DNA from 3 places in the Paraburkholderia sp. RAU2J genome. Region 2 is predicted to be linked to each of the others. Evidence: riboswitches for the same ligand, from Rfam matches in the RefSeq annotation. Region 2 holds a riboswitch; each other region holds the start of a gene.
What was found. A riboswitch is a leader RNA that binds a small molecule or an ion and turns the genes downstream of it on or off. The one in region 2 is predicted to bind cobalamin.
Positions count from the first base shown of each region.

Region 1: linked by a shared signal. The riboswitch ahead of B0G69_RS40180 (HoxN/HupN/NixA family nickel/cobalt transporter) and the one ahead of B0G69_RS26585 (oxidoreductase) in region 2 are both predicted to bind cobalamin.
Region 3: linked by a shared signal. The riboswitch ahead of cobW (cobalamin biosynthesis protein CobW) and the one ahead of B0G69_RS26585 (oxidoreductase) in region 2 are both predicted to bind cobalamin.

Region 1 is NZ_RBXG01000004.1:485,961-493,801, forward strand. It holds gene B0G69_RS40170 (APC family permease) at 1-1,169, shown strand, start outside; gene B0G69_RS40180 (HoxN/HupN/NixA family nickel/cobalt transporter) at 2,061-3,122, opposite strand; cobalamin riboswitch at 3,176-3,364, opposite strand; gene B0G69_RS40185 (copper chaperone PCu(A)C) at 3,722-4,168, opposite strand; partial or broken gene B0G69_RS40190 (PepSY domain-containing protein) at 4,203-5,673, opposite strand; gene B0G69_RS40195 (TonB-dependent receptor) at 5,689-7,841, opposite strand, start outside.
Region 2 is NZ_RBXG01000002.1:2,037,788-2,045,628, reverse strand. It holds gene B0G69_RS26605 (AAA family ATPase) at 1-790, shown strand, start outside; gene cobJ (precorrin-3B C(17)-methyltransferase) at 1,057-2,826, opposite strand; gene B0G69_RS26595 (precorrin-2 C(20)-methyltransferase) at 2,823-3,554, opposite strand; gene B0G69_RS26590 (precorrin-8X methylmutase) at 3,555-4,181, opposite strand; gene B0G69_RS26585 (oxidoreductase) at 4,174-5,859, opposite strand; cobalamin riboswitch at 5,949-6,128, opposite strand; gene cbiE (precorrin-6y C5,15-methyltransferase (decarboxylating) subunit CbiE) at 6,213-7,631, shown strand; gene B0G69_RS26575 (cobalt-precorrin-5B (C(1))-methyltransferase) at 7,631-7,841, shown strand, end outside.
Region 3 is NZ_RBXG01000002.1:1,623,299-1,631,139, forward strand. It holds gene B0G69_RS24775 (TolC family outer membrane protein) at 1-893, opposite strand, end outside; cobalamin riboswitch at 1,555-1,835, shown strand; gene cobW (cobalamin biosynthesis protein CobW) at 2,044-3,138, shown strand; gene cobN (cobaltochelatase subunit CobN) at 3,145-6,975, shown strand; gene B0G69_RS24790 (ATP-binding protein) at 6,972-7,841, shown strand, end outside.

The sequences.
Region 1 (7,841 bases), on a different contig from region 2:
GCATATTCTCCGTTCTGGGCACCCGATATGCTTCCGCCGGAGGCCTGTCTCGGTATGCCGAGGCGGCGCTTGGACGACCTGGCGAATATGCTGTGGCCGCCGTCTTATGCGGGACCTTGCCACTCGTCCTTCCCGCTCAGGCGATGATCGGCGCTAGCTACGCGCTGGTTGTCTTCGGAATCGATCGTACGATGCTGCTCCCGCTATCGATAGCTTTCCTGGTCGGCCCGATCTGCATCAATCTGAGCGGCGTCCGTGCCGCTGCGCTTGTGAACACGGTCTCACTCGTCATGATCACAGCCACCGTGTTATTACTCGGTGCGATGCACACATCCGATCTTCGATCCGGTGTCGAACTCTGGATAAGTCCGCACTGGGCGGATATAGATCTACGAAGGCTGTGGAAGGCAGTCGCATTGGTCTTTTGGGCGTTTCTTGGATGGGAAAATGTTTCATTCGGACTCGAGGAATTCAAGGATCCGAAAACGTCCATCAGCCGAGCGTATTTCCTGTCCTTCCTTGTGGTGATCGGACTGTATTTCATCCTGGCAGCAACCGTGAACGGCGCTTCCATCGGGACTTCTCGAGTCAACACCACAGAAGGTCTGGCACACCTGGTTTCTCCAGACCGGCGCATGGCCCTATTCGTGGTCACGCTGGTGGTGATCCTGGCCACTGCGAACGCGTGGATCTTTGGCGCGAGTCGCTTGTACTACGCCGCCGCACGCAGCGGTCTCCTTCCCCCGCTCTTCGCCGAACTCGATAAACGTGGTGTGCCGCGCAATGCGTTACTCCTGCTGACCGCGTGCTTCTTCGGCGTTCTCCTCGCCGTAGCGTTCTTTCATGTTCATCTTACTGTTCTCGTGCTACTTGCGAATCAGAACTTCCTTGTGCTTTACCTCGTCTGCATCTACTGCTTCTTCAAGATCGCGCGCGGTTATCAGCGCTGGATTCTTACGCCAGCCGCATTGGCGTCTTGTTGCTTCATGCTGGGCGGATTTGGCTATACGTTAATTTACTCAGTTGCGCTCCTCGGAGTTGGCATATCTTGCGAACGTTCGCGCAATCGCTCCAGGGCGTGGACCATACCTGCGAAGGCGTCTGCGGGCGAGAATGGTAGCCCTCGTCTCGAAGGCGCCTCCCGACAGAATGCACGGGACAACTCATAGTGCGTCGCGGGCGAAGCGGCGCAGATATTCGTGCTCGGCTCTTTACTTGCACGAAGTGTCCCGAGAAACTGCCTCGGTAAAACATAGTCACCGGCTCAGACGGGCAGCTAATGAGTAAAGCCGACGTTCGATAGTCCGGGCAGGCGCCATGGCGAACGGCTGGAGTTGGCCGCGCACCGTCGCTCGGGAAAACCAGCTGCCGCACGCGCGAACCGGTGTTTGGCCGTGTCGAAGTGACGGGCCGCGGGTACCATAGACAGTTCATAGGTGAGTCTCAGGAGGCGCCATGAAAGCGGTGTGCCCGCTGCACGGGCCAACGACTATCATCCGCACGAACGTGTACGGATTTCCGGTCTATGCGTGCTGCTGCGACGACGTGCGCTATGTATCGCCCCCGGACGCATGTACAAGGGCTCCGACGCAACGCGGACCTGACCCGCAGCATCAACCTCAACAACCGAAAACGACAAAGGAATAATACTGACGATCGGCCTGCCGCCTGAGTGTTGATCCGCCGCGCGATCATCCAACAAGAAGCAAGGACCCGTGTCGACCCTCAGCAGTCACTTAACCGCGAAGAAGGAGCGGCCGAACCCCAACCATAACGAGACATTCAGGGCACAAAGACCCGAGTTGTCGTGGTGTGCCGTAATTCCGGCTTCGATGCGGGTGCGCGCCTCAATCGGCTGGTGTCAGAAGCGCATCCGTTCAATGCCCAATGCCCGACACGTTCAGGCTCTTCCGGGACCGTCATTGTCGTGCGAGTGATCGCTGGCTGTCGAAGCCGTGGACACGTTCTCAGCCAATATCCACGAGCGCTTCGCACGCCATCATATGGTGCCGATCGGCCGCACTTTGCCTCGGACCATCAACGCGTCCGAACATTCTCGATCAGCCGATATTGACAGGCAAATCGTCGTAGCGCCTGAGCTTGTAGAAAAGTACAGAGGCCAACCAGCTGACGACGAAGACGCCAATTACCGCGTAGCCGAGCAAGCCGAAATTGTCCGACGCGGTGCCGACGAGTTCCCAGAAACCGCCCTTCAGGTCCAGTTTGTCAGCGATCAGCGCCAGCGCTTCGATGCCGCCGATCAACATGGCCACGACTACCGACACGAACGTGATGGTGATGTTGTAGTACAGCTTGCGGATCGGCTTCATGAACGCCCAGCCATAGGCGCCGAGCATCAGCACACCGTCGGCGGTATCGATCAGGCACATGCCAGCGGTGAAAAGCGCCGGGAAAATCAGGATCGTCGCGAGCGACATGCCGTTGGCGGCCTGAGCGGCTGAAATGCCGAATAGCGCGACTTCCGTGGCGGTATCGAAGCCCAGCCCGAACAGGAAGCCGATCGGATACATATGCCAGCTACGCGAGACGAGCCGGAACAGCGGGCGAAAGATTCGCGAAAGGATGCCGCGCTTGTTGAGCAGCATGTCGAGATCTTCTTCCACAAGGCGCTCGCCTCGTTGCACACGGCGAAAAGTCTTTACGACCGACACGAGAATCATCACGTTCACAATTGCCAGCACCAGCAGGAAACCTGCTGAGACGGAGGTGCTGATAATGCCGCCGATCGCTTTAATGTCTTCGAAGCGTGCTTTCAGCGTAACGGCCGCGAACGCAACGGCAATCGACAGCGCGATGACGATCGTGGAGTGGCCCAGGGAAAAGAAAAACCCCACGGCAACCGGCCGTTTGCCACCCTGCATCAGCTTTCGCGTGGTGTTGTCGATCGCTGCAATGTGGTCGGCGTCGACCGCGTGACGCAAGCCGAACGTATAGGCGAGCAACGCCGTGCCGATCAGCGCCGGCCGGCCATGTAGCGCGGTCAGCGCCCAGATCCAGATACCAATGTTAGCTGCGACGAGCAGCGAAAGGATCCCGATGACCTTGCTGCGTAGCGCATGTGGACCGTCGTCGAAAAGATGGGAAAGGTAGCGCTGTTGCATGAATTCCTCGCATGCCAGTTGAACCACCCGGTACGGGTAGCTTGAGCCGGGCGCGTTTGCGTCCCGGGCGCGGCAGGTCTCCTGGCTTACGCATCCTCGTCCGGCGTCGCCTTCCCGGTTGCCCAGTGGCTTCATGATGTCGGACTTCGCGCTTACAGTTGCGGGCACAGCTATGGCCTTGGCAGTCGCCTCACCATATTCCCTATTAATGCCTTGCGGCAGCCATTGCACCGCCGATTATCGCGCAGAACTGGCGCGGACAGCTTCCCTCACGGGCATCCTGATCAGGCGCTCGTGACGAAGGCGCGGGCACGGCTCGCAGTTCAGGTGCGGGCAGCGGGATTCGCCGGTCGGGCCGTAGCCATGCAAGGACAGGGACGAAGAATCTGCACGACGGGCGCGTCTGCCGCGCCCGAAGATCCCGTCAGTGACACGATCCAGAAACCCCACAGCACAACGGCCAGCATGGCGCCCACAATCAGATGGAATGTCGCACGCAACAGGAGGTCGATAGCACGCATACATTGCTCCCGGTCGGAATTCCGGCTTGCGGTGCGCGTCAGGTATTCAACCGGACCGCGCGCCGAGCGAAGGCCAGCTCAGTGACCCATGGTCGCAGGACTTTTCGTCTCGCACTCGGCCTTCACCTGCTCGCCGTCGCTGAATGTGAAGGTGAACGGAATCGACATCCCCACCTTGAGCGGCTTTTTCGGCTGTTCCAGCATCACGTGGTATCCGCCCGGTGTGAACGACAGCGTGCCGTTCGCAGGCACGGTTGCCTTATGGACCATCACCATTTTCGACGTGCTGCCGTTGCTCTGCGTCTGGTGAAGCATCGCCATGCCGTACGCGTCAGTTTGCACGCCGGTCAGGTCGATCGGCTTCCCGCTCATGTTCATGACGCTGAAATAGCCGCCCGATGGTAAGTCGCCCGGCAGCAGGCGTATCCAGCAGTCGGAAACCATCACGGATGCGGGAGCCGCTGCAGCACCTCCCGCGCAACCGCAAAGCGCGGCAAACAGAATGAATTTGAGTGTGGGCTTCATGTTGATCTCCTGGGTACAGGGTTGCACTGCGTCTTCAGTCCGCCAGCGGCTGGAGCGGGCGGCCAGATAGCATGCGGTCGGCCAGCCAGACCGCGATGAGCGTGACGCCCATCAATGGAAACACCACGCCGAGCGCCGCGAGCCCGAGCTTCCAGCCGCGCATTGGCACCACTGCGCGATCACGTCCGGGCGCCCCAAGCCTGCCCGCCGGTCGGCGTTTCCACCACATCACACAGCCCAGTGAAGGCAAGCGTCGCGAGGCCGAGCGAGAGCGCCGCGCAAACAATCTGATTGGCGAGGCCGAAGTAGCGACCCATGTGCAGCGACGTGCCGTATGACACCGCCTTTCCCACCGCGCCGTAATCACCGTAGCGGATATCTTTCAGGATCGCGCCGCTGTACTGGTCTATATAGACCGTGCGCTCGAGCTTCGGGTCCGGCGGGAAATACGACACCGTATATACGCCGCTGGCGGAGGCGGGCAACGCAACGTCGTAGTCATCGGGCAGACCGAGCGCACGCATTTGCGCCACGACGCGGCCGAGTGTCCATACCGTGGGGGCGGCATCCTGCGACTGCGGTACCGTCGCTGCGCCCGCGGCCCACGGTATCTGCGGCAGCGGCAGGTCATCCATCGTCATGCCGGGCATCGAATCCATGCCAGCCTCCTGGCTATCGGCCGCGTTGCCCACCACGGCTGCGAGTTGAGCGGCACCCCCCGGCAGTATCGAGTGTAGCGGCAGTCCGCCCCACGAGCCCGGTGGAGAGCCGAGGTTGAGACTTGCCGAGAGCGACTTGAAATGCTTGCCCCATGAGCCCGTCCATGGCAAGCCGGTCACGACGAATGCAAGGGCGCCTGCGGCGAGCCAGATGCCAAGCGCCGCGTGCATGCTTTTCCACAGCGGTCGGCCGCGCAGCGCGAAGCTTGGCACGAGCGCGCCACGCAGCGTCGTGCCCGCGCGCGGCCACCACAACGCGATACCGGTGCCGATCATCACGAGCGTCCAGCACGCAACGAGTTCCATCAGCAGTTCGCCCGGCTTGCCGAGCAGAAGCTTGCGGTGAATCATCCGGTCAATCTGCATGAAGCGTTGGTCGACACTGAGCGTGCCGAGCACCGTGCCGTCGTACGGATTCAGGTAGATGCTCTGCTTTTCGCCATCGGGTTGGCGGAAAATGAACTCCACGCTGCGATCTGCGCGCGACGAGATGCGCGCGGTCATTGCTAGCGAGTCCGCTGGCAGCGCCAGGCGCGCGTTCGCCAGCAACGAATCTTCGCCGAGGCGCGTTACATCGCGCGGCTCGACCACCAGCCTGTGCGGATACAGCAGCGGCTCGATCTGCGGCTGAAAACAGTACAGCGTGCCGGTCAATGCGAGCACCACGAGAAAAGGCATCACGAACAGACCGGCATAGAAATGCCAGCGCCACAGCGTGCGATAGCTGCGGCTCGCAGCTGCGGCGGTGCCCGGTGTCGAACGCGAGTCGGTTGCGGCAGTGGACATGAGATACCCCCTCCTTTACAGATGCAGCCGGCCTTCGACATAGAAGGTGCGGCCCGGGTACGGGTGATAGACGAAGTAGCGCGAGTCGAAAATATTGTCGACGCCCACGCCGATCTCGCTCAGCTTTGTCGGCCGGAACGTGAACTTCGCATCCGCAACCGTGTACGAGCTCGTCCCGCCGAACACGTCCGGATTCGAGTCGGTATTGGTCAGCGTGTTGTACTGCCTCCCCGAATAGCGCACCGCAAGCGTCAGCGCCGAACGGGCGTCGAAATGATACGTGGCGGCAACGTTCGCGCGCCACAGCGGAATCCGGTAGAAGTATTTGCCTACCGTCGCGGGGTTCTGCGCATTGGCAAGAATCTTCGACTGCGTGTACGCGGCGTTCGCAATCAGGTCAAGGCCGCGCACGAACACATCCTGCCCCTGATAGCTGGTTTCCACGCCGCGCGAGCGCACCTTGCCGATGTTCTGGAAGTTCGTGATGTTCGGAATCACGGTCGTGTCGGTCTGGCTGAAAATCGTGTTCTTCACATCGTCCTGAAACAGCGACAGCCGGAACAAACCGTTCCAGTGTGCCCATTCCGCAGTCAACTCTTTTGAGAGGTCGTCCTCGGGCTGCAGATTCGGGTTGTTGTTGATGATCGACGAACCGTTGATCTTCCCCTGGAACAGTTCACCGACTGTCGGGAAACGGTACGCGCGAGCAATCGACGCACGCAGCGTCAGATCGTCGGTGACGTCGAGCGACAGCGACGCCTTCGGTGAAAAATGATGCTGGTCGGCCCCGGCATAAGGCAGAGTCGTCGCGCTGAGCGACTGGGAGCCGTCGTAGGCGCGCCAGTCCTCATAGCGCACACCGTAGACGAATTTCCAGCGCGGCAGGAAGCGCCACGCGTCCTGCGCATAGGCAGCCTGAGTCTGTGTGCGGCCCTTGAACGCGTTGGCGAAGCTGCTAGCTGAACCGTCGCGCCATGCCGCGGTGTTGAAGGTTTCGTTGTCGAGGAAATAGTTGTCGTAGTGATATCCGAACGTGAGGGCGTGATTCCAGAAACCTGCCTGCGGCGTCGCCGGTGTGTAGGTGGTCTTCAGGTCCAGCGTCTTCCAGCCGGTGCCGTCCCCGAACGTAACGACGCCCGGGCCGTTGCCGGGTCCGCCAGCGTTGGCGGTGCGTGCAACGCTGTTCGACACGTCATAGTACGATGCGATCGCTTCGCCGTTCCAGCCGGTAGCGTTGTGCGTCTTCAGCCACGCGCCGTACAGCCAGTTCTCGCTGGTGCCGAGGCTCGGTGCGAACGCGGCGGCCGGAATGTTGTACTCGAATCCGTTGATCGCAACCTTGCCGCTATATACCGGATTGCCGTTCGCATCCCGCAGGAATGTCGACGTCTCGCTGTTATAGGTCTGATGCCAGTAGCCAAGCGTGAAGCCGGCCTGCACGGTCGGCGTGAAGTCGTACTGCATCTTCAGTTTCAGCTGGTCCTGGATCGTTCGTTCGATCCCTTCGCCGTTCACGCCGAGCACTGCGGTCGGCGCGTTGGTCTGGTTGTTATAGAAATACGCGCCGGTGACCGGCGTGTCGCCCGGTTTTGCAGGCGTGGTCGACTTTGCGAGCGTGGCGAACTGTAGAGGCTGGCTCGTGTTCTCGAAATGATTGGCACCAACAAAATACGAAAACTTTCCAACGCGATCGCCAATCGTCGCGCTCGTCTCAGTGCCGTTGAAATTCTGATTAACCCCATACAGGTCGAAGTGCTGCGTGAACGCTTTCACGGTCGCGTCCGCTTCGAATCTGGTGGGCATCCGCGTCGTGATCAGCACGGTTGCGCCGAGCGAATTGCCCGGATAGAGCGCGGAGTACGGACCGTAGATCACGTCTACCTGCTGGATCTCATCCGGAAACACCATGGACCAGCGCGGCGGAAAGTAATAGCTGTTGCCGAGCAGATTCGACAGCAGCAGCCCGTCCGCATAGACCAGACCGCGCGCGCTTTGTACGTTACTCGTGCCGCGCACCGCGATGATCGAGTTCAGATCGCCGATGAAGCGTTTGCGCACCGCAAGATTCGGCAGATACTTCAGTACGTCTTCCGTGTTAACGACGTTCCAGTTTTTGAACTGGTCGCGCGTGACCGTCTCGGTCGACGCGGGCAGGTTCGGATCAACGA
Region 2 (7,841 bases):
ATTGAACGACGAAGCCTACCGTCGCAACCGCGCGCAGTGGCAGACGAAAATCGTCGAACAGCGCGTGCAGGTAGACGCGTTGAGAAAGCAGCGCGAGGGGCGCGAGCGCGAACTGGAAGCGGCGCGTCTCGACGATCCGGCGGCGGAGGCAAAGCGTTATCGCGCGTCGGCGGAACTCGCGCGCAGCGAGCAGCATGAGCGGCAGGTGCGCATCGCGCACCTGCGCAGCCAACTGGAGACGGTCGGCGCGTCAGGGCTTGGCGAACGTCTCGCGGCGCTCGACGCGCGGGTCGAGCAGGCGACCCGCCGCAAGGACGAACTCGGCTTGCGGGCGAGCGCGTTGAGCCTGCTCGACGAAGTGCTGGTCGACGAACGCGACGAGGCGGTAGCGCAACTGCGCGCGCCGCTGACCGAGCGGCTAGGGCAGTATCTGAAGCGGATTTTCCCGCAGTCGACGATTGCGCTCGGCGACGATCTGAGTCCCGCGACGCTGGATCGTCATGGCCGCGCGGATACGCTCGACGCGTTGAGTTTCGGTACGCGTGAACAGCTCGGCATCCTGACGCGGCTCGCTTATGCGGACCTGCTGAAGGCGTCGGGGCGGCCGACGTTGCTGATGCTCGATGACGCCGCCGTGCATACCGATGCGGCGCGGCGTGATGCGATCAAGCGCGCGTTGATCGATGCGGCGACGCGCCATCAGATTCTGGTGTTCACGTGTCACCCGGAGTTGTGGGACGACCTGGGGGTGAGGCAGAGGGCGATTGGGGATTTGAGGGTGGGGGGATAAGAGGTGCTGCGAGACGGGAGTGGCTAACGCAAGTCAAACAGGATCGCCGGCTCGCGCACAACGTTATCTCCGCTCCGGCGGCCTTTTTTTGGAAATTCCATTCACGAGACTCAATGGTCCGGAAATTCCATGAAGGAAGTCCGTACTGGTATGAGCCGCGGGAGGGTGGAGGATTGCTTAAGATGACGCACGCCGCCGACTATATAGGAGATTCCAGATGGCTTCTGGTGGATCTGCAAGTTGAAGCAGCTTTCAGTCATCACATCTCACTCATACCACCGCGGCGTATACACCCACTCAGCACCGCCGCTACCACGCCCAAATCTGCGCGTCATCGACGACCCCACGATCACCATCGTCCGCCTATCCACATCGGACGATTTCAGCTCACCCAGCGTGAGCGTGCGCAGCGTGCCGCCAGACCGGCCGATGTCGCGCCCCAGCACCACCTGAGTCGTGGCCGCGCGATATTCCCGCACGATGTCCAGCGCTTTGTCCAGTTGCCACGGACGTGCGCGCGAAACCGGGTTATAGAACGCCATCACCAGATCGGCTTCGGCCGCGTGCCGCAGACGTTTTTCGATGATCGTCCACGGCTTCAGGTTATCGGACAGCGACAGCATGCAGAAGTCGTGACCGAGCGGCGCTCCCGCTTGCGCGGCGGTCGCGAGCGCCGCCGACACGCCCGGCACGATCGTCAGTTCGACCGCAGCCCATGCCGCGTCTTGCGATGCGTCGAGTGCCTCGAGCACCGCGGCCGCCATCGCGAACACGCCAGGGTCCCCCGACGACACCATCACCACCGACCCTCCCGCGCCCGCCAGTTCGAAAGCGTGCCGCGCGCGTTGCATTTCCTCGCGATTATCGGTGCCGTGAACACGTTGATTGGCGCGCAACGGGCCGGCCATTTTCACGTAGGTGTCGTAGCCCAGAATATCGGTGGCTTCGTCTAGCGCCGTGCGGGCGGCGGGCACCATCAGGTCGGCACGGCCCGGGCCGAGGCCGATCACCGTCAGACGGCCGCGCGCGCGGCCAATCGTGCCGGGGTCGATGGCGAGCGGCGCCAATGCCAGGGCAACGCCTGCGGAGGTGTCGTTGTGCAGCGTTTCGCAGGGGATGCGCAGTGCGGCATGTAACAGGCCGGCAGGCGACTTGTCACCGTCGGGACCGGTTTGCGCGAAGCGCAACGGCACGTTGAAACTTGCGGCGGCTTCGGCAAGCGCCGGGTCCGTCATGTCGTCGGATGAGGCGAGCAGCGCCGCGAGCGACAGCGGAGCGAGACCGTGGGCACCCAGTGCCTCGCGCACGCATGCGACGATCTGCGCACCCGCACCCGCACCCGCACCCGCACCCGCACCCGCACCCCTCACCGCCGCGACCACGCAACGCGGATGAATCACCAACTCGTCCTCACGCCCATCCCACGCGTGCGGCGTCACGCGAATCGCGAGCCGCGCCGAAGCGGAACGCGGCAAATGCGCATCATCGAGCCAAGGCGCATCGCCTTCGATGCGCGTGCTTTCGCCCGCCAGCAGATCCGATACGAAACGCTTGCCTTGCCCGATATCGGCCAGCATGTAGCCGTCGGGCGGATTGAGTACGCAGGTGCCGAAGCGCAACTCGCCGCTCGTCGTGATCGCGGGCGGCACCGCCAAAACGGCGGCGATCTCGCGGGCCATCACGTTGGCGCCCGTCAACCCGCCGAGCAATGGCACGACCGCGCTGCCGTCCTCGGCGACGGCCAGCACGGGTGGCTCGACGCCCTTGTTCGACAGCAGCGGCGCAACGCAACGAATCACGATGCCGGCCGCGCACAACGCGACGATCGGCGTGCCGCGCGCATACAGTTCACGCAGATGCGCGCCGAGTTCGGTGTAGGACACGTCGGCTTCGACGCGTGCGTGCAAGCCGTGCACCTGGCAGCCTGCGCCAGCGGCACGATCCACAGCAGCCGCACCCTCGGCATACAACGCCTGAATCCTTCGCGCGGTGTCCAACGCCCCCGCGCCGAGAATCACGATCGCGGGCGCGCTCATCCTTGCCATTTTTTCCCCGGCACGACGAGCAGCGAAAAATACGGTGACGCCATCGGGTCCACTTCGGCGAGCGGCACGATGCGTTGATTGCCCATCGTCGCGCGTTCGACGTACAGGGCGCGCTGTGCGAGGCCGAGTTCGCCGAGCACGCGCCGCACCTTGTCGAAATTGCGGCCGAGCTTCATCACGACGGCGGCGTCGGCATCGGCGAGACGGCGGCGTAACTCGTCCTCGGGCAGCACGCCCGACAGCACCGACAAACTCTGATTGCGATACACGAGCGGCGCGCCGAGCACCGCAGCGCCGCCGAGCATCGAGCACACGCCGGGCACCACTTCGCTCTCGTAGCGCGCCGCGAGCCGGTCGTGCAGATACATGTACGAGCCGTAGAAGAACGGATCGCCTTCGCAGATCACGGCGACGTCGCGGCCCGCATCGAGATGGCCGGCGACGATCTCGGCGGCGGTGTCGTAGAAGTCGGCGATGATCGCCTCGTACGAGAGCGGCGGTTCGAGCGCTTCGGTCGTGACCGGATAGACGAGCGGCAGATGCGCCTGAGCCTCATGCAAATGCGCCTCGATGATGCCGAACGCGTTGCCTTTCTTGCCCTTCGCGACGAAGTACGCGACCACCGGCGCCGCCTTCAGCAGACGCAGCGCCTTCAGTGTGATGAGTTCGGGGTCGCCGGGGCCGACGCCGAGTCCGAGCAGTCGTCCTTGCACGCTCATTTATTCGACCTCCGTGGCCAGTGCGTTGACGGCGGCGGCGGCCATCGCGCTGCCGCCGCGCCGGCCGTGCACCACCACGTAAGGCACGCCGCGGCTGTCCGCGGCGAGCATCGCTTTCGATTCGGCCGCCCCGACGAAGCCCACCGGAAAACCGAGAATCAACGCGGGTTTCGGTGCGCCGGCATCGAGCATGTCGAGCAGATGGAACAGCGCGGTCGGCGCATTGCCGATCACGACGACACTGCCGGCGAGTTGCGGACGCCACAATTCGAGCGCGGCGGCCGAGCGCGTATTGCCGATTTCGCGCGCGAGCGCCGGCACGTCCGGATGCGTGAGCGTGCAGATCACGTCGTTGTTCGCGGGCAGCCGCGCGCGTGTGATGCCCTGCGCGACCATGCCGGCATCGCACAGAATCGGCGCGCCTTGCGCGAGCGCCGTGCGGCCTGCCGCACCTGCGTGCGCGGAAAACTGCAGCGCGTCGATCACGTCGACCATCCCGCACGCGTGGATCACGCGCACCGCGAGTTTTTCGAGGTCAGCGGGGATGCGCGACAGGTCGGCTTCCGCGCGGATCGTCGCGAAAGATTGGCGATAGATCTCCTGACCGTCGCGAATGTAATCAAGCATCTGTGTCACTCCGGGACAGGTGGGCGAGCAGGTCGGCGGCCTGTGCGATCGTTAGTTGGTGCGCGACGCAGTGGCCGAAGCCGGCGCCGCCGTTGCGTCGATAAAGGTCATAGAGGCCGGGCGCGGCGGCCAGCAGCGTGTACGGCGCGCAATGCGCGGCGGCGCACGAGCGCATGCAGCCGCTCAGGTGCACGTCGACATTGGCGGGCAGGCGGGCGGCGAGGCGCAGCGCGTCGGCTTTGGTGTCGGCGAGGCTCTTTGCGCAACCGCTCGAACCGGCGCACGCGATCAAACGCGTGATGGGTTGTGCGGGATCGCAGGCGAGCCCGAGGGCGCTCAGTTCGGCCAGCGCGGCGGGCAGTGCGTGCGTCGGGATGTCGGGCAGCAGCACGCTTTGCCAGGGTGTGGCGTGCAGCGTGCCGTTGCCGTGGCGTTGCGCGAGCGCGGCGAGGCCGTGCAGCGCGGCGGCGTCGAGGCGGCCGAGCGGCGGCTGGCCGCCCACGTGCCACATGCCGGCCTCGCGTTGAGCGTGCGCGCCGAGACGTAGCGCGGCATCGGCTGTGGTACTGCGGCGCCATTCGGTGAGCAGGGCGTCGCGTGACAGCGGGAAGTCGACGTAGCGTTGGGCGTGCTGCAACAGCGCGTCGGCGGAATGCGTGGCGAGCAGGTCGCGCATGCGGAGGGCGTCGGCTGGTGCGAGGTCGAGGAACGTGTGCAGCAGCGCGCGCACGAGCGCGGGGACTTGTGAGGGGAGGACGGTGGCTAAGGGGCGGTGGTCGTGGGTGTGCGTGGAGCGGGTGCGTGAATTCCGCATGACCGTGCTGCCGGTCAGCGTAGCCGAAAGTGCATGGGCAGCAACGACAACAGCCGCAGCCGCGGTGGTTCGCACGTTCGTAGCCGCGTTCGCTTTTACGCCAACATCAGCACCAGCACCAGCATCGTCGTCCGTAACCGCGTTTGCGTTCTCCTCCACCTCGACACAAGGACACCCCGCCAACCCGAACACGAACCGCACACCGTCACGGCTCGAAGTCGCCGCGAGCCACACATCGTGTGGATGATCGACCCTCGCCAGACGTTCGCCGCCATCCAGCAGCAGCGCGAATTTCGGCGACAGCGCCGTAAAGCGCGTCTCGCTTTGTAGCAGCGTGAGCAATTCCGCGCATAGCGGGGCGGTGTCGATCAACGCGAACGGATCGCGTCCCGCTGCGGGGCTGATCATCACGTTGCGCACGTCGTCCGCGGCGCTCACGGCCACGGCATTCAAAGCGTCGGTGGCGTTCGGTGCATCTGATATGTCGGCGACACTCGCCGTAGCGGTGTTCGAAATCTCGGCTGCGTCCACAGCGTTGGCTGCGTTCGCGCCTGCCCGAGGCTTCGTCATCGGCCCAAGCCCGGCCTCGACCAGCGCCGCGATCAACGCGGCTTCATGCCCCGTGCGCACGCCACGCACCTGCAGGTTCGCCCGATTGGTCAGCTCGATCACGCCGGCCGCGTGCCGCGTGCTCGCATCGGCGATCACTCGCGCCTCGTCCGCGCTCAACTCGCCACCTGGCAGCTTGATCCGGCAGATGCCACCATCACGCGCGGCAACGATGCGCAGCAGCCCCGGACACGCCGAGGGGCGCGGTGTCGAAGCCGCGTGGGGCAAAGCAGTGGAGGGCGAAGCTTGAGTCAAGACGGACACCGGTTTAGCGTCGCGCGACGGCCCGAGCAAGCCGCGAGGCGGATTGCTGCGGCATCGGTACACCCCGCCCGATGTTGGCTGGCACGAACAGTCTCGCCGGCAGGTCTCCTGGCTGGCAGGTCATCGTCCACCGCAGCCTTCCCGGTCAAACCAGTGGCGCGTAGCGCAGGCGGACTCGCTGCATACAGTTGCGGGGGCAGCCACAGTGGCACTGTGTTCCCTCTTCGGCCCGGAAGGGCACCGGCGGCTGTATTATGCCTTTTTTCGAACCGCGCAACGAGGCTGGACGCTTTGACCGGCGTGGCGCGGCGCATTGATTGAAGACTCAGAATGAGGATGGTGGCATGCCGGCGTGGCTGACCGTGGTGGGCATTGGCGATGACGGCTTCGCCGGTTTGGGACGGCCCGCGCGGCGTGCGTTGCTGACGGCGTCGGTGGTGTACGGCGGCGAGCGTCATCTGGCGATGCTGCCCGCGCGCCTCGCCGCGCGCCGCGCCGCGTGGCCGCGTCCGTTCGATCTCGCCCCGCTGCTCGCCGAACGCGACGGTGCCGTGTGCGTGCTGGCGAGCGGCGATCCAATGCTGTTCGGCGTCGGCGCGATGCTGGCGCGGCAGTTGCCCGCGGAGCAATTGCGCGTGCTGCCTGCGCCGTCGTCGTTGTCGCTGGCGGCTGCGCGGCTCGGCTGGCCGTTGCAGGACGTCGCGACGGTGTCGCTGGTGGGCCGTCCGTTGGCGGCGCTGAACGCGTATCTGCACGACGGCGCGCGCGTGTTCGTGCTGAGCGCGGACGGGCGCACGCCCGCGGCGCTTGCCGGTGTGCTGAACGCACGCGGCTTCGGCGCGACGCGCATGAGCGTGCTCGAACATCTTGGCGGCGAACGCGAGCGCCGCATCGACGGTCGCGCGGATCAGTGGAGCGCGGGCGAGGTCGCCGCGCTGAATCTGATCGCGCTCGAATGCCGGGCGACGGCAGGCGCGCCGCGTCTGCCGCTGACCTGCGGCTTGCCCGACGACGCATTCCGTCACGACGGTCAGTTGACCAAGCGCGACGTGCGCGCGATCACGCTCGCGCGCCTCGCGCCGACGCCCGGCGAATTGCTGTGGGACGTGGGCGCGGGCAGCGGCTCGATCGGTATCGAATGGATGCGCGCGCATCCCGCTTGCCGCGCGATCGCGATCGAAGCGCATGCGGAGCGGCAGCGCTTCATCGAACACAATCGCGATGCGCTGGGCGTGCCTGGGCTGCAACTCGTCGCGGGCCGCGCGCCTGCTGCGCTGGATGGGTTGCCGGTGCCGGATGCGGTGTTCATCGGCGGTGGGGTGACGGTGCCCGGTGTGCTGGACGCGTGTTGGGCCCGATTGCGTGACGGTGGACGACTGGTGGCCAATGCCGTCACGTTGCAGGGCGAGGCGGCGCTGGTTGGGTGGCGCGAGCGGTTTGGCGGCACGCTCACGCGTATCGCGCTCGCGGACGCGCAACCGCTCGGCGGCTTCGATACGTGGCGGCAGACGTTGCCGATCACGTTGCTCGAAGTGACCAAGGCGGCTTGCGGCAATGGCGAGGCAAACGGCCTGCGGGCAACGGAGAGTGGCAGCGGTGAAATTGCAATGAAGGATGCGAAGGTCGAAGACAGCACGAACAGCACGAACAGCACGAACAGCACGAACAGCACGAACAGCACGAACAGCACGAACAGCACGAACAGCACGAACAGCACGAACAGCACCGCCGCCCATCACTCCGCTTCACCCCACCAACCGTAATGCGCGAAGAATCTCCCGAACACGTCGCGCCGCTGCGTAGCGGCTACACGACCGGCAGTTGCGCCACGGCGACGTCGCTCGCGGCGGCGCGTCTGCTGCTCGCGGGCGTGGTCAGCGAGGTCGCGGAGATCGTGTTGCCGAAAGGCCAGCATGTGCCGATGCCGCTCGTGTTCTGCCGCCTGCTCGCCGACGGTGCTGAGGCCGGCACCA
Region 3 (7,841 bases), 410 kb from region 2:
TGACTGACATTGCCGACAATCGATATGCTCGGCATGAATCCCGCATTGACCTTCGAGATTTCGCGTCGTGCAATCTCAAGGGCGATCTGCTGCTGTCTGACGTCCAGCCCTGACGTTTCGGCATCCGACACCCAGTTTTCGATTGGCTGAGATATGGAAAGCGATAACGCCGCATCGTCATTGAGTGGGTCCAGGCCATCGACAGGATGCCCCACTATCTTTTGCAGGGCGGCGTATCGGGTCGCGAGGTCGCCTTGTGCATGTGCAAGGTCAGCCACGGCAGCGTCCGCGGCTGCCTGTCCTTCATCAAGGTCAACGACGGTGGCAGCGCCTAGCGAGAATGTTCGTTGTGTGAGCGCCAGTTGTTCAGCGACTGAACGCTGATGCTCCTGGGCCAGCAGGAAAGTGTCCTTAGCGCCCAGCGCGTCGAAGTATGCCTGCGACACACGAAGTGTCGCATCCTGTTTTGCACTTGCGAAGGCGAGGCCGGACGCCATCACGGATAGCCTGCTTTGCTGATAGATTTGCCAGTCGTCCCACTTGAAAACAGACTGGTTCAGCGACAGCGTTGACCCGACCGTCGAATAGCCGGCCGCAGGCTGGCCGGGAACATTGACGGTGTTCCTGAATGTGGATTCCGTAAAGGAAAGATGAGGCAGTAGCGCGCCGCGCGCCTCGGGTTCCTTTTCAAGTCCTGCCCGATAGGCCGCTTCGGCGCTCGCAAGTTTGGCGTCGTTGGAGAATGCGTCGTCAGCCAGTTGCAGCAGGCCTGCCGCATACGTTGGCACGCCGCCAGACAGTAGCGTGAGGAGGCCGAGCAAAAGCGCACGGTTTTTCGACAGACGCGCGGTCTGTCTGGCCAGACGACGTCGTGGACAATTCCTGTTGAGCATCACAGGCTCACGGCGTCGCTGATTTGATTCGTTGGCATTCGCTAAATTTCCTCCTGGACAATGGATCCAAGAGGCTACTGCTGCGTCCCCTTTTTGGAAGTCGGACGAATCTGAAATGTAAATGCCGATGTTGTCGAAGCCGAGAAGAGTCCGGGAGTTGTCTTGCGTCCGGTAATTGTGAAACCGGAAAATCGTCCGCCGTCCCTCAACTGGCCTCGCCGGGCAGACGATGACGAGTGATGTACTTTCCCGCTGGGAATCCGGCCCGCTGTGACGTTCGCGCGTGTCTGGTGACCCAGCTTCATAACCGCCGCCAATGGCAAGTGGTCTTTACGAATTCCCCCAGACGGCCGGGGTTCTTTCCGCAAACATCCCGCAACTTCCCCACTCGCTCCCCACGGCAATGTAGTCGCCCCGCAGGGCTCCAGCGCATCTGGCTGGAACCCTTGCCTGACAAGGCTTCCAAGGGATAGGGGTTTTCACGTAAATGCCCGTTGCGGGGACAGCACAGGTTGAGCACATGACGCGCTGCCTGTTTCCCGTTTAACTGCACACGCGAACGCATGTGCGGGCACCAAACGCGCGCATACGACAGCACATGGCACCCCGTCCGATAAGCGCTTGCGGCCGGCGTTTCCTTGACGGCGCGGAGCCGCCGGCCTACACTCGCACGCACTTTGGTGCTCGTGTGCGCGCTCGTGCGCATGCAGTTAAACGGGAAACAGGGTGCCCGCCTGCATTGGACCGGGTCAACCTGTGCTGCCCCCGCAACGGTAAGCGAAAAGTGGCGTCGACTGGATTGACCGACGCTGCGGAGCCGGCTTCGATGTCCACGCGCAAGGCCGCGTCGGCATATCACCACTGGGCGAGAAATCACTCGTCCGGGAAGGGGAAGCGGCGCTTTCGCCAGCCCGGATACCGGCCAGAATACGCAGGATGCCCGTCGCGGGGATGCGACGGCGCGTTATTGACCTCACACCCGCTTTCTGTTTACCGTTGTCGCGGCGACGCCGCCGTTCGTCCCCGTGTGTTGTGATCGAGCCGGCTTTGGCAGCGCGTGCGCCTCGTGCGTGTCCGCTCGGCCGGCCCATGCAGACAGACGCGCGAACGTACCGGCGGCCCCGTGCAACGCCTACGGATGGACCACACGATGCAAACTCAAATGCGCAAGATCCCCGTCACCATCGTCACGGGTTTTCTCGGCAGCGGCAAGACCACGCTGCTGCGGCATATTCTTCAGCATGCGGGCGGCAAGCGCATTGCGGTGATCGTCAACGAGTTCGGCGAGCTCGGCATCGACGGCGAAATCCTCAAAGGCTGCGGCGTCGGTTGCGATGAAAACGGCGTCGAAACCGAAGGGCAACTGTATGAACTCGCGAACGGCTGCCTGTGCTGCACCGTGCAGGAAGAGTTCTTTCCCGTGATGGAAAAGCTCGTCGAGCGCCGCGAGCAGATCGATCACGTGCTGATCGAAACCTCCGGTCTCGCGTTGCCCAAGCCGCTGGTGCAGGCGTTCAACTGGCCGCAGATCAGGAACAGCTTCACCGTCGATGCGGTCGTCACGGTCGTCGACGGCCCGGCTGCCGCCAGCGGCCAGTTCGCCGACAATCCCGTGGCCGTCGACGCGCAGCGCAAGGCCGATCCGAATCTCGATCACGAGTCGCCGCTGCACGAACTGTTCGAAGATCAACTCTCGTCGGCCGACCTCGTGATCCTGAACAAGACGGACCTGCTCGACGACGCGCAGCAAGGCGCGCTCGAAGCGGTGATCCGCGAAGAGATTGCGCCGCAGGTGAAGATCGTGCGCGCGCAAATGGGCCAGCTCGATCTGCATACGCTGCTGGGTCTCGAAGCGGCATCGGAAGAAACGATCCACTTGCGCCACGATCATCACGGTTCCGCCGAGGATGCCGATCACCACCATGACGAATTCGATTCGGTGGTGGTGCAGGCGAGCGCGCCGTCGCGCGAAGCGGTGATCGCCGCGCTGCAAGCGCTCGTCGAAGCGAACACGATTTACCGCGTGAAAGGCTTCGCCGCATTGCCGGGCGCACGGATGCGTCTCGTGATCCAGGGGGTGGGCCGGCGCTTCGACAGCTATTTCGATCGACGCTGGCAGCCCGGCGAAGGGACGCAAAGCCGCTTCGTGCTGATCGGCGAAGATCTCGACCAGACCGCGTTGCAACGCGCGTTCGACGCGGCGCTCGGCGTCGTGTCGTCGAGCGCCGCGGCCAGCGAGGCGTAAGCACTCATGCATCTGCTGCGCACGACGCCGGGCGGTTTCGTCGACGATACGCAGGGCGTGATCCGTATCGATCAGCAGCCCGCCGACATCGTCGTGCTCAGTTCCGCCGACACCACGCTGTCGCTGCTCGCGAGTGTGTTTCCGCGGCTGGGCGAGGGCTTCCCCAGCGTGCGGCTCGCGAACGTCACGTATCTGCGGCAACCGGCCTCGGTCGATTTCTATCTCGAGGATGTGCTGCAGCACGCGCGCGTGGTGGTGGTCGATCACCTGGGCGGCGAAGCGTATTGGCCGTACGGCATCGAGCAGGTGGTCGCGCTGGCGGAGCGCAAACAGCAGACGCTCGCGATGTTTTCCGGCGACTTGCAGGAAGATCCGAACCTGCTCGCGCGCAGCACCGCCGACGCCGATCTGTGTCATCAGCTCTGGCGCTATCTGCGTGAAGGCGGGCCGCAAAACGCCGAGGCGTTTTTGCGCTGCATCGCGCACCGCGCGTTCGGCTGGGGGCGCGAGCCTGCGCCGCCGCGCGCGTTGCCGGCCGCCGCGCTCTATCATCCGCGGCACGACGTGCCGAGCGTCGCCGACTGGCAGGCGCGCTGGCAAGCCGGCGCGCCGATCGCGGCGATCCTGTTCTACAAGGCGCATCTGCAGGCGGCCAACACGGCGGTGTTCGACGCGCTGATCGACGCGCTCGAAGCGCAGGGCCTCAATCCGTTGCCGATCGCGATCACGTCGCTGAAAGATGCGATGAGCCGCGACGTCGTGCAGACGCTATGCGCGCAACACGAGGTCGCGCTGGTGTTGAACACGACGGCCTTCGCCGCGTCCGCGATCGACGACCCCGCGCCGCTCGCGCTGGCCGGCGACGCGCCGGTGTTCCAGGTGATTTTGAGCGGCGGCAATCGCGACGACTGGCTCAAGGACAACCACGGCCTCAATTCGCGCGATATCGCCATGCATATCGCGCTGCCGGAAGTGGACGGGCGCATCATCACGCGCGCGATCAGTTTCAAGGGGCTCGCGTATCGCTGTGTGCACACCCAGGTCGACGTGGTGCGTTATCAGCCGGACCTCGAACGTGTGGGCTTTCTCGCCGAACTGAGCCGGCGCTGGTGCCGTCTGCGTTCACTCGATAACGCGGACAAAAAACTCGCGCTGATTCTCGCCAACTATCCGATGAGCGAAGGGCGCATCGGCAATGGTGTGGGACTCGACACACCGGCGTCGGTGGTCGGCATGCTGGCGATGCTGCGCGACGAGGGCTATCGTCTCGCGGACGAATTGCTCGCCGATGGCGATGCGCTGCTGAAGAAGCTCACGCAAGGCGTAACCAACGATCCGGTGATGCGCGATCTGCGGCCCGCGCTGCAAAGCCTCGCGCTCGACGACTATCTCGCACATTTCAACGCGCTGCCCGCCGGCGCGCGTCAAGCACTGAATGCGCGCTGGGGCACGCCCGAGCAGGATCCGACGCTGCGGCGCGGCCGCTTCATGATCGCGGGCTGGCGGTGTGGGCAGGTGTTCGTCGGCATCCAGCCTGCGCGTTCGCGCGAGCAAGGCGACTATGCGAGCTATCACGACGCCGATCTGGTGCCGCCGCATGCCTACCTCGCGTTCTATTTCTGGCTGCGTCACCAGTTCGCTATCGACGCGGTCGTGCATGTCGGCAAGCACGGCAATCTCGAATGGCTGCCAGGCAAGAGCGTCGCGTTGAGCAACGCATGCTGGCCCGATCTGATCCTCGGGCCAATGCCGCATCTGTATCCGTTCATCGTCAACGATCCGGGCGAGGGCAGCCAGGCCAAGCGGCGCGCCCAGGCGGTCATCATCGATCACCTGATGCCGCCGCTCACGCGCGCCGAAAGTTATGGGCCGTTGCAGGATCTTGAGCGTCAGGTCGACGAATACTATGAAGCGCTGATGGTCGATCCACGCCGCTCGAAGCTGCTACGGCGCAGCATTCTGGCGACGATCGTCGAGCACAAGCTGCATGAGGAGCTGAGTCTCGCGGAGCCGAGCGGCGAGGATGACGAGGACGCGCTGCTCACGCGCGTCGACGCGTGGCTGTGCGAACTGAAGGAAGCGCAGATTCGCGATGGCTTGCATACGTTCGGGCAATCGCCCGACGGCGTGCAACGGCGTGACACGTTGCTGGCGTTGGGGCGCTTTCCTGTCGGCGACGGGCAAGGCGCTAAAGCCGGCTTGATCGACGCATTGGCGCGCGATCTGCGGATAGATCATCTGTTCGATCCGCTGTCGGTGGATTGGTCGGCGGTGTGGGACGGCCCGCGTCCGGATGTGTTGCAGCAGGTGAGCGATGCGCCGTGGCGGCATGGCGGCGACACGCGCGAACGGCTCGAGTTGCTGGCGGCGGACATGTTGAGCGGCGTGTGCGGCGACCGGGGCGATCTGAGCGAGTTGCACGGCGGGATATCACGCGCGATAACGCCAGCCGGTACGCTGCCGCAAGCGGAGCAGGTCATCGAGCGCTTGCGCGACGACGTGCTGCCGAGGCTCGACGCCTGCGGTCCACAGGAAATGCTGCATCTGAAGCGCGGCCTCGAAGGGCGCTTCGTGCCGCCGGGGCCGAGCGGTTCGCCGTCGCGCGGGCGGCCCGACGTGCTGCCCACCGGCCGCAATTTCTATTCGGTCGACACGCGCGCGGTGCCGACGCAAGCCGCGTGGTCGCTCGGACTGAAATCCGCGCAGCAGTTGCTCGAGCGGCATCTGCAGGACAAGGGCGATTATCCGCGCGCGATCGGACTCTCGGTGTGGGGCACCGCGACGATGCGCACCGGCGGCGACGACATCGCCCAGGCGCTCGCGCTGCTCGGCGTGCGGCCGAAGTGGGCGCCGGGCAGCCATCGCGTGACCGACTTCGAGATCATGCCGATCGAAGCGTTCGACCGTCCCCGAATCGACGTCACGTTGCGCGTGTCCGGCTTTTTCCGCGACGCCTTTGCGAACGTGATGCACCTGTTCGACGCCGCCGTGCAGACCGTTGCCGAACTCGACGAACCCGAAGCGCTGAATCCGATTCGTGCGCGCGTGCGGCGCGAGCGCGATGCGCTGATCGCGCGCGGCATGGACGCTGCCGAGGCGCGCCGGCGCGCCGGCTGGCGCGTGTTTAGCGCACGGCCCGGCGCGTATGGCGCGGGTCTGCAGGACATGATCGACTCGCAGCAGTGGCAGACCGACGCCGATCTCGCGAACGCGTATCAGGCGTGGGGTGGCTACGCGTACACGCAGAAGCACGCGGGCGAAGCAGCGCGCGATGCGTTCGGTGCGCGCCTCGCCGCGCTGGACGTGGTGCTGCAGAACCAGGATAACCGCGAGCACGACCTGCTCGATTCGAACGACTACTATCAGTTCCAGGGCGGCATGGTCGCGGCGGTGCGACATCTGGCTGGCACTCAGCCGAGCGTGTATCACGCCGATCACAGCAACCCGAGCGCGCCGCGAGTGCGCACGCTGCATGAGGAAATCGCGCGCGTGATTCGTTCGCGTGTGGTCAATCCCAAGTGGATCGATGGCGTGAAACGCCACGGCTATAAGGGCGCGGCAGAGATCGCCGCAACCGTCGATTATCTGTACGGTTACGATGCGACCGCGCGGGTGATCGCAGATCATCAATATGCACTCGTCGCCGATGCTTATCTGAACGACGCTAATACCCGCGGGTTCTTGCAGCGGCACAACCCGCATGCGTTGCATTCGGTCTGCGAGCGTCTGCTCGAAGCGATGCAGCGGGGGTTGTGGCAGGCGCCGGGTGAATACCGTGCGCAAGTCGAAGGGCATCTGCTCGCGAGCGAGCAGCAGATCGAAGGAATGCAGACATGAATGCAGCGACGCCAGCAGTGAGCCACCAGGCGGCCGGGGATCCGCGGCCTGATCAGCGGCCCGCGTTTCCGTTTGCCGCGTTGATCGGCCAGGCGCCGTTGCAGCAGGCGCTGCTGCTGGCCGCGATCGATCCGGGGCTGGGCGGCGTGCTGGTCAGCGGGCCGCGCGGCACGGCCAAGTCGACCGCGGCGCGCGCGCTCGCCGAGTTGCTGCCGCAAGGGCAACTGGTGAATTTGCCGCTCGGCGCGAGCGAAGACCGTCTGATCGGTACGCTCGATATCGAAACCGTGCTGCGCGACGGCTCGGTGCGCTTCTCGCCGGGCCTGCTCGCGAAAGCGCACCACGGCGTGCTGTATGTGGATGAAGTCAATCTGCTGCCCGATGCGCTCGTCGATGCATTGCTCGACGTCGCGGCGAGCGGCGTGAACACCGTCGAGCGCGATGGCGTTTCGCATAGCCACGACGCGAGCTTCGTGCTGATCGGCACGATGAATCCCGAAGAGGGTGAACTGCGGCCGCAATTGATCGACCGCTTCGGCTTGATGGTCGAGTTGCAGAACTGTTTCGAGCCGCCAATGCGTCAGGCGATCGTGAAGGCGCGGCTCGCGTTCGATCTCGACCCGCAGGGTTTTCGCGCGGGCTATGCGGGGCGGCAGGCGGCGTACGTCGAGCGGATTCGTGCCGCGCGCGAAGCGCTGCCGCAGCTCGCGTTCGACGATGCCGTGCACGCGCACGTCAGCGCGTTGTGCATCGAGGCGGCCGTGGATGGTCTGCGCGCCGATCTCGTGATGCTGCGCGCGGCGCGGGCGTTGGCCGCGCTGGAGCAGGCGGTCGCGGTAACGGCGGAGCATGTCGACCGGGTCGCC